Regions from separate parts of the Bacillus sp. JK74 genome, predicted to be linked through region 1. Evidence: predicted binding sites of a transcription regulator. Region 1 holds the regulator's gene; the other holds the start of a gene.
What was found. Region 1 encodes LexA, which represses DNA repair genes until DNA is damaged. Its sites were predicted from a motif close to CGAACATATGTTCG; they were not measured.

Region 1 (3,418 bases):
TGCAGAGATAACCGATGCCGCGGCAGGAGAGACATTAAACCCGCCAATGTTCATCAGGAATATCCATAATATAATGAATGAAATTCCGAAATCAGCTGCAATGGCTGTGAAATTGCTTGTTCTCGGCAGAATCATGCAATCACCCGCAAAATAAGTGATTAAACTTAAGATCACTGTAATAAACAGAACGTTTAAAAAGGTTACTTGGTACATAAGATCCAGAACAATGTACAGTAAAGCAAGTGTGAGCGCCGTTTTAGAAGCGAAAGCAATTACGTGTTTCATTTGAACCACCTTCGTTATTTCGTTTAGTCTTCATTGTAAGCAATCCGCAAATTTTTAAACTGGTATATAGTGGTTATAAAGTAAAATGTGAATAGACATCACAGGATTCACAAGTTAAAATATGTAAAAAGGGGGATGCAAATGAAAAAATACTGGATATGTATTGCTGTTTTTTTATTATGTTTTAGCGGAATACACTCAGCTAAAGCGGCTACCACTGAATTCGGATCAAAAACAAGCTTCACTTTGGAGGGAAACGCAAAAGAGTTTCATATTGAAAATCCGGGGACTGTAGCTGCCGACGATTATTTTTTAGGCTATAAGTTCACCATAATGAACAACTCTTCGTGCGGTTTAAGCATGAAACTCCAGCGGATGGCGCTGAACGGAAATTTTTATACATTAAGTTCTAAAAACTACAGCGGCAGCTGGCTAAACCTCAGTGCCCAGGATAAAAAATCAATTGATCCGTATCACAAATACAGGATTCTGGTTGAAAGTTCTTCAAACGTCTGTGGTCCCGTCTATATTAAAGGGTTTTACGGTGTAGAATATTATCATTTTGATTGAAAATAGATACTCGCTAAAGGCAGCGGGTTTTTTTATATTTATATTTAACTTATTGCACTATGTACTAAATATTCATACATAAATTTTTGACGTACCCGCCCAAAGAAAAGATAAAAAAACAAATTCATCACGCACAAATATATAAAAAGTTGAAAAATGGATGAAAAGTTTCTTGAGGGAAACATTATTAGTTGACTTCAAAAGTGTGATGTCGGATAATAAGAATGTAAGTTTTTCCTCCTTAGCAGGTTCGTTTCTTAAGCCAGGGCGAATCTGCTTTTTTTATGCAAAAAAACCCCTCTGTAAGGGGTTTTTTACGATAAATGAAGTTTAATAGAATTAATGGACGGCTCTGAATACGCCGATCACTTTCCCCAAAATGCTTACGTTTTGCAGGATAATCGGCTCCATCGTCGGATTTTCCGGCTGCAGCCGCACATAATTGTCTTCTTTATAGAAGCGCTTAACCGTCGCTTCATCATCTTCGGTCATAGCTACGACGATTTCTCCGTTATTGGCCGTGTTCTGCTGTTTGACAATGACGTAATCTTTGTCAAAAATGCCGGCGTCAATCATACTTTCTCCCATGATTTCTAACATAAAGACATGTTCGCCCGGAGGAACCATCCGGTCAGGAAGCGGGAAATACTCGTCGATATTTTCAACAGCCGTAATCGGAATACCCGCCGTCACTTTCCCGATGACCGGAACGTTTACGACCTGGCTTTTCGGAATATGGACTTCTTCTTCATCCAATACCTCAATCGCCCTCGGTTTAGTAGGGTCCCGTCTGATCAGGCCTTTTGTCTCCAGCCGCGCCAAATGGCCGTGCACGGTTGAACTGGAAGCCAGTCCTACTGCTTCTCCTATCTCTCTTACAGAAGGCGGATATCCTTTCGTTTTTACCTCTTCTTTAATAAAACGCAGGATATCAAGCTGCCTTTTTGATAGCTTCGTCATATTTCGCACCTCAAAACGTCGATTTTAAGTAGATTATAGCATGATTTTCCTGACAGTACAAACATAGGTTCGAAAAAAACGATTGACAGAAACATTTGTTCGTATATACTGAAAGATATAAAAAGCGAACAAACATTCTTATCGGAGGTTATTTACATGGCGAAAGAATCTATCATATTTGTCGGGCTGTTTACTGCGATTTTAAGTGCCGCTATTTTACTTGTCTCATGTGCGGGAAATGATCAGTCCCTCAGCCAATATGTTAAAATAAAGGTTCAGGACGGCGATACACTCTGGTCACTTGCGGATCATGTAGCAGAAAAGAAACACATTAATAAAGAAGATTTCATTGAGTGGGTGACGGAGAATAATCATCTCCAAACTGCTGATATAAAGCCCGGAGACGAACTTATTCTTCCGGTTAAGAAGAAGCATCCGGCCGTATATCAGCTGGCCATTGTCAATTAGAGAGGAAAGAGAGAAATGAAGGCGCTCATTTATGCCCGCGTAAGCACAAACAAAGAACAGCAGCAAACGTCATTAAAAAGACAGGAAGAAGAGCTCAGTGAGATCGCTGCTGCAAACGGCATGGAAGTCGTGAAAGTCATTTCTGAGAAAGCCAGCGGTTATGAAATGGACCGCGACGGAGTATTTGAAATGCTTGATGAAATTAAAAAATCACATATTGACGCGATATTGGTGCAGGACGAAACGAGATTGGGAAGAGGAAACGCCAAGATTGCGCTTTTGCATTGTATTTACAGGGAGAACGTAAAAATATATACGACGGCTCATAAAGGTGAACTGGAGCTTTCCGAAGCTGATTCGATGGTACTCGAAATCGTCAGTATTGTTGAGGAATATCAAAGGAAAATTCACAATATGAAAATCCGGCGGGGAATGAAAAGAGCCGTGAAAAACGGCTACAAACCTGAACGGAATCTGAAAAACAGGCATGAAAACAGCGGAAAAGAAAAAAAAGAGGTTCCGGTTTCGGAAATTATCAGGCTGAGAGCCAACAAGCTTACCTTTGCAGAAATCGCAGCGACCCTAAGAGGATTCGGCTATGACGTGTCCAAAGCCACGGTTCACCGGCGGTTTCAGGAATATACCGCAGACACAGAAGGCAGCTGACGCGCATCAGTTGTAAAAAAGACTGCGTTTTAGTAGTATATAATCAACACGCACCAAAGGAGCTTATTATGATTTCTAAAGAAAAAATCGCAAGAATTAACGAATTGGCTCAAAAAGCTAAATCAAACACGATAACGGATGAGGAAAAAGCTGAACAGCAAAAGCTTCGCCAAGAGTATTTGAAAGGATTCCGCTCCTCAATGAAAAATACGTTAAAGAGCGTAAAAGTGATTGATCCGGAAGGCAACGATGTCACCCCTGAAAAATTAAAAAGAGAACAACAGAAAAATAATCTTCACTAAACAGAAAGAATACGGCAATACGTATTCTTTTTTCGTATATACTAATATCAGGATGTGCTTTACGACAATTTTCAACAAGTTTATCTCAAATTTAAGCTGAAAGAGTTGAGAAAAAGTCAGCATCGCTTTATGATGAAAAGGTACAACAATAAGGAAGGGGATTATAA
Region 2 (3,418 bases), 150 kb from region 1:
TCGGTCCGCATAGCCAAAGCCTTTTTTCAGCACAACTTTTCCATCTTTTACGATCATTGCTGTGCCGCTGAACCCGATCTGTTGCAAGTAATTGCTGATCTGTTTATTGTGATCGATTGATTTAGGTGTTTTCTCTTTTTGCGTCTTTTCTTTTTTCTGTTGAGTCTGGTCTTTTGAAGTATCAGATTGAGCGGCGGGAGCGTTTTTAACGGATTCTTTCTCCCGATGATGCGCTGTGACGGTCCAGATCATAATAAAAACAGTGACAAGCAGCAGAAAAAGAAACAGCCCTCCCGTTTTCATCAGCTTCTTCTTTCTTTTTTTATTTATTCTTATGCGGCGGGGGCTCGTCATCTTTTTTCCTCCTCAGATATAATTTCAACTTTCGCCATGATGTTAGACGAGTGAAGGGTGAAAAAAGTTGTAACATTCCAGATAAAATTTTCCGAAACAGCAGTGTTTTTTGAAACACACAAAAAAAGAGCGGAAATTGCTTACTCCGCTCTTTTGATCGTGTTTTTATTCTTCTAATTCCATCTCTTCCTGAACTTCTTCCGCTTTGTCCGTTACACCGTTATTGTCTAAACCGTAATATTCACGGATTTGTTCCTGAATCATCAGCATGATGTCTTTATTTTCTTTTAAGAACTGCTTGGCGTTTTCACGGCCCTGACCGAGGCGTTCTTCTTCATAAGAATACCACGAACCGCTTTTTTGCACGATATCCAGTTCAGTTCCAAGGTCGATGATTTCCCCTTCTTTGGAGATTCCTTCACCGTACATAATGTCCACTTCAGCCGTACGGAACGGAGGAGCGACTTTGTTTTTTACGACTTTAATTCTCGTTTTATTCCCCATCACGTCGTTGCCCTGCTTTAATTGCTCGGCACGGCGCACTTCAAGACGCACGGAAGAATAGAATTTCAGCGCGCGGCCGCCCGGTGTCGTCTCCGGATTTCCGAACATAACGCCGACTTTTTCACGAATCTGGTTAATAAAGATTGCGATTGTTTTAGATTTATTGATAGCGCCGGAAAGCTTACGGAGCGCCTGAGACATAAGACGCGCCTGTAAACCGACGTGTGAATCACCCATGTCACCTTCAATTTCAGCTTTTGGAACAAGCGCCGCAACAGAGTCAACGACTACGATATCAACAGCTCCGCTTCGCACCAGCGCTTCAGCAATCTCAAGCGCCTGCTCTCCCGTATCCGGCTGAGAAAGCAGAAGCTCTTCGATATTGACACCGAGCTTTTGCGCGTAAACAGGATCAAGAGCATGCTCAGCATCAATAAATGCGGCCTGTCCGCCTTTTTCCTGAACCTCAGCGATTGCGTGAAGCGCTACAGTCGTTTTACCTGAACTTTCAGGTCCGTATACTTCAATAATCCGTCCGCGCGGGTATCCGCCTATTCCGAGAGCGGTATCAAGTGCAAGGGAGCCGCTTGGCACCGTTGAAATTCTTGTATCCGTTTTTTCTCCGAGCTTCATGATGGAACCTTTGCCGAATTGTTTTTCTATTTGCTTAAGAGCCATATCTAAGGCTGCCTGACGATCACTCATTTATTTTTTCCTCCTTTATCTTGCCACTACATATACTATACCTTGTTTACTGACATTTGCCAAGAAAAAAGCGAACGCATATTCGGATTTTTTCCGCGTTCGCTTTTCTGCAAAAGAGCATAATTTCCCTTATAAAACTTAAAAATCAGAGAAAACGGCTCTTTAAAACTTTATTTTTGATCCAGCATTTTTAAAATGAGATGGCAGCCGTATTTAGCGGCGCGCTTTCTGATTCCGGTTCTTGAGCCGGCAAAGTGAAATTCGTGCACCTCTTCTTTTCCTTCCGCTGAAATGCCGATAAAGACGCGGCCCGGCGCATGCCCTTCCTGCGGGTCGGGACCCGCAACCCCGGTAAAGCTGATGCCGATATCGCTTCCGGTCAGCTTTCTCACACCGGCTGCAAGCTCTTTCGCACACTCTTTGCTGACCGCTCCGCTTTCTGCGAGCGTCTCAGCTTTCACGCCGAGCACATGCTGTTTCACGCTGTCGGAATAGCAGACAACGCCCCCTGCAAATAGTTGAGACGCACCGCTTAAATCAGTCACCCACTCTGAAAACAGGCCGCCTGTAAAGCTTTCGGCAGAAGAAATCGTGATTTTGTTTTGTCTGCATGCTTTTGAAAGCTCCTTCACCAGGGACGTATCATCATATCCGTAGAAAAATTCACCGACACGTTCTAAAATGGCGGCTTCCGTTTCTTTTAAAAGCCGTTCTGTTTCTTTTTCGTCAGCATGTTTCGCCGTTAAACGGAGCGTGACCTCGCCGTCAGCAGCAAGCGGCGCAATCGTCGGATTCGTCTGCGCGTCAATGATATCTTCTAAATCAGCTTCAAGCTGGGATTCACCGATTCCGAAAAACCGCAGCACGGTTGAAACGATTTTCTCATTAGAACCGAGCTTTTTAAGAAGCAGCGGTTTAGCTTCATTTTCAAACATCGGACGCAGCTCGCTCGGCGGTCCGGGAAGCAGCATATAAAGCCTTGAGTCGTGCTCTGCAAGCATTCCCGGCGCCATGCCGAAATGATTCGCCAAAACGTCCGAGCCCTCAATGACGAGCGCCTGTTTGCGGTTATTCGGCGACATGGTCCGTTTTGTTTTCACGAAATATTCTTCGATCGACCGGAATGCTTCGTCATTCAGAACGAGCGGGCGCCCCAGTGTGTTTGCAATGGTTTCTTTCGTTAAATCGTCCTTGGTCGGCCCGAGGCCGCCTGAAAAAATAATCAGGTCTGAGCGCTCTTCGGCAATGCGGATGACTTGCTTAAGCCGCTCCGGATTGTCACCGACAGCGGTATGGTAAAACACGTTTACACCGATTTCCGCCAGCTCTTTACTGATAAACTGCGCGTTCGTATTGGCGATCTGGCCGAGCAGAAGCTCCGAGCCGACCGCAATGATTTCTGCTTTTTTTGCTATTTCCATCTTTAAGTCCTTCTTCCTTAGTTAGATGTTTTTAACGCATCCCAGTTCTTCGCAAAATAATCCCAGCCGGAAATGACTGTGAAGAGCACGGCCACCCATAAAGCGATATCGCCGAACGGGAAAGAAACGAGCTCAAACGGAAGATTATGCAGCAAAAGCGCGGCAACAGCGATGATCTGGGCCCATGTTTTAATTTTCCCCAGCATATTGGCGGCTACAACTTCCCCCGTTCCCGCCAGCACAAGTCTTAATCCCGTTACGGCAAATTCGCGGCTGATGATGATGATGACCATCCACGCCGGCGCAAGGTCAAATTGCACAAGCGTAATTAATGCCGCGGACACCAGCAGTTTGTCAGCCAGCGGATCTAAAAATTTCCCGAAGTTTGTCACGAGGTTCAGTTTTCTGGCGTAGTAGCCATCCACCCAGTCAGT

Region 2: the regulator LexA is predicted to act here: its motif matches at 1,635-1,648, upstream of recA (recombinase RecA).

The regions. Positions count from the first base shown of each region.
Region 1 covers NZ_JBSJQB010000002.1:108,681-112,098, reverse strand. Annotated here, with positions in the region: gene ACWJJ5_RS05390 (YndM family protein) at 1-285, opposite strand, end outside; gene ACWJJ5_RS05385 (hypothetical protein) at 427-855, shown strand; gene lexA (transcriptional repressor LexA) at 1,195-1,815, opposite strand; gene yneA (cell division suppressor protein YneA) at 1,972-2,283, shown strand; gene ACWJJ5_RS05370 (YneB family resolvase-like protein) at 2,299-2,949, shown strand; gene ACWJJ5_RS05365 (DUF896 domain-containing protein) at 3,018-3,251, shown strand; gene tkt (transketolase) at 3,418-3,418, shown strand, end outside.
Region 2 covers NZ_JBSJQB010000002.1:258,887-262,304, forward strand. Annotated here, with positions in the region: gene ACWJJ5_RS05830 (serine hydrolase domain-containing protein) at 1-354, opposite strand, end outside; gene recA (recombinase RecA) at 520-1,563, opposite strand; gene ACWJJ5_RS05840 (competence/damage-inducible protein A) at 1,734-2,984, opposite strand; gene pgsA (CDP-diacylglycerol--glycerol-3-phosphate 3-phosphatidyltransferase) at 3,002-3,418, opposite strand, start outside.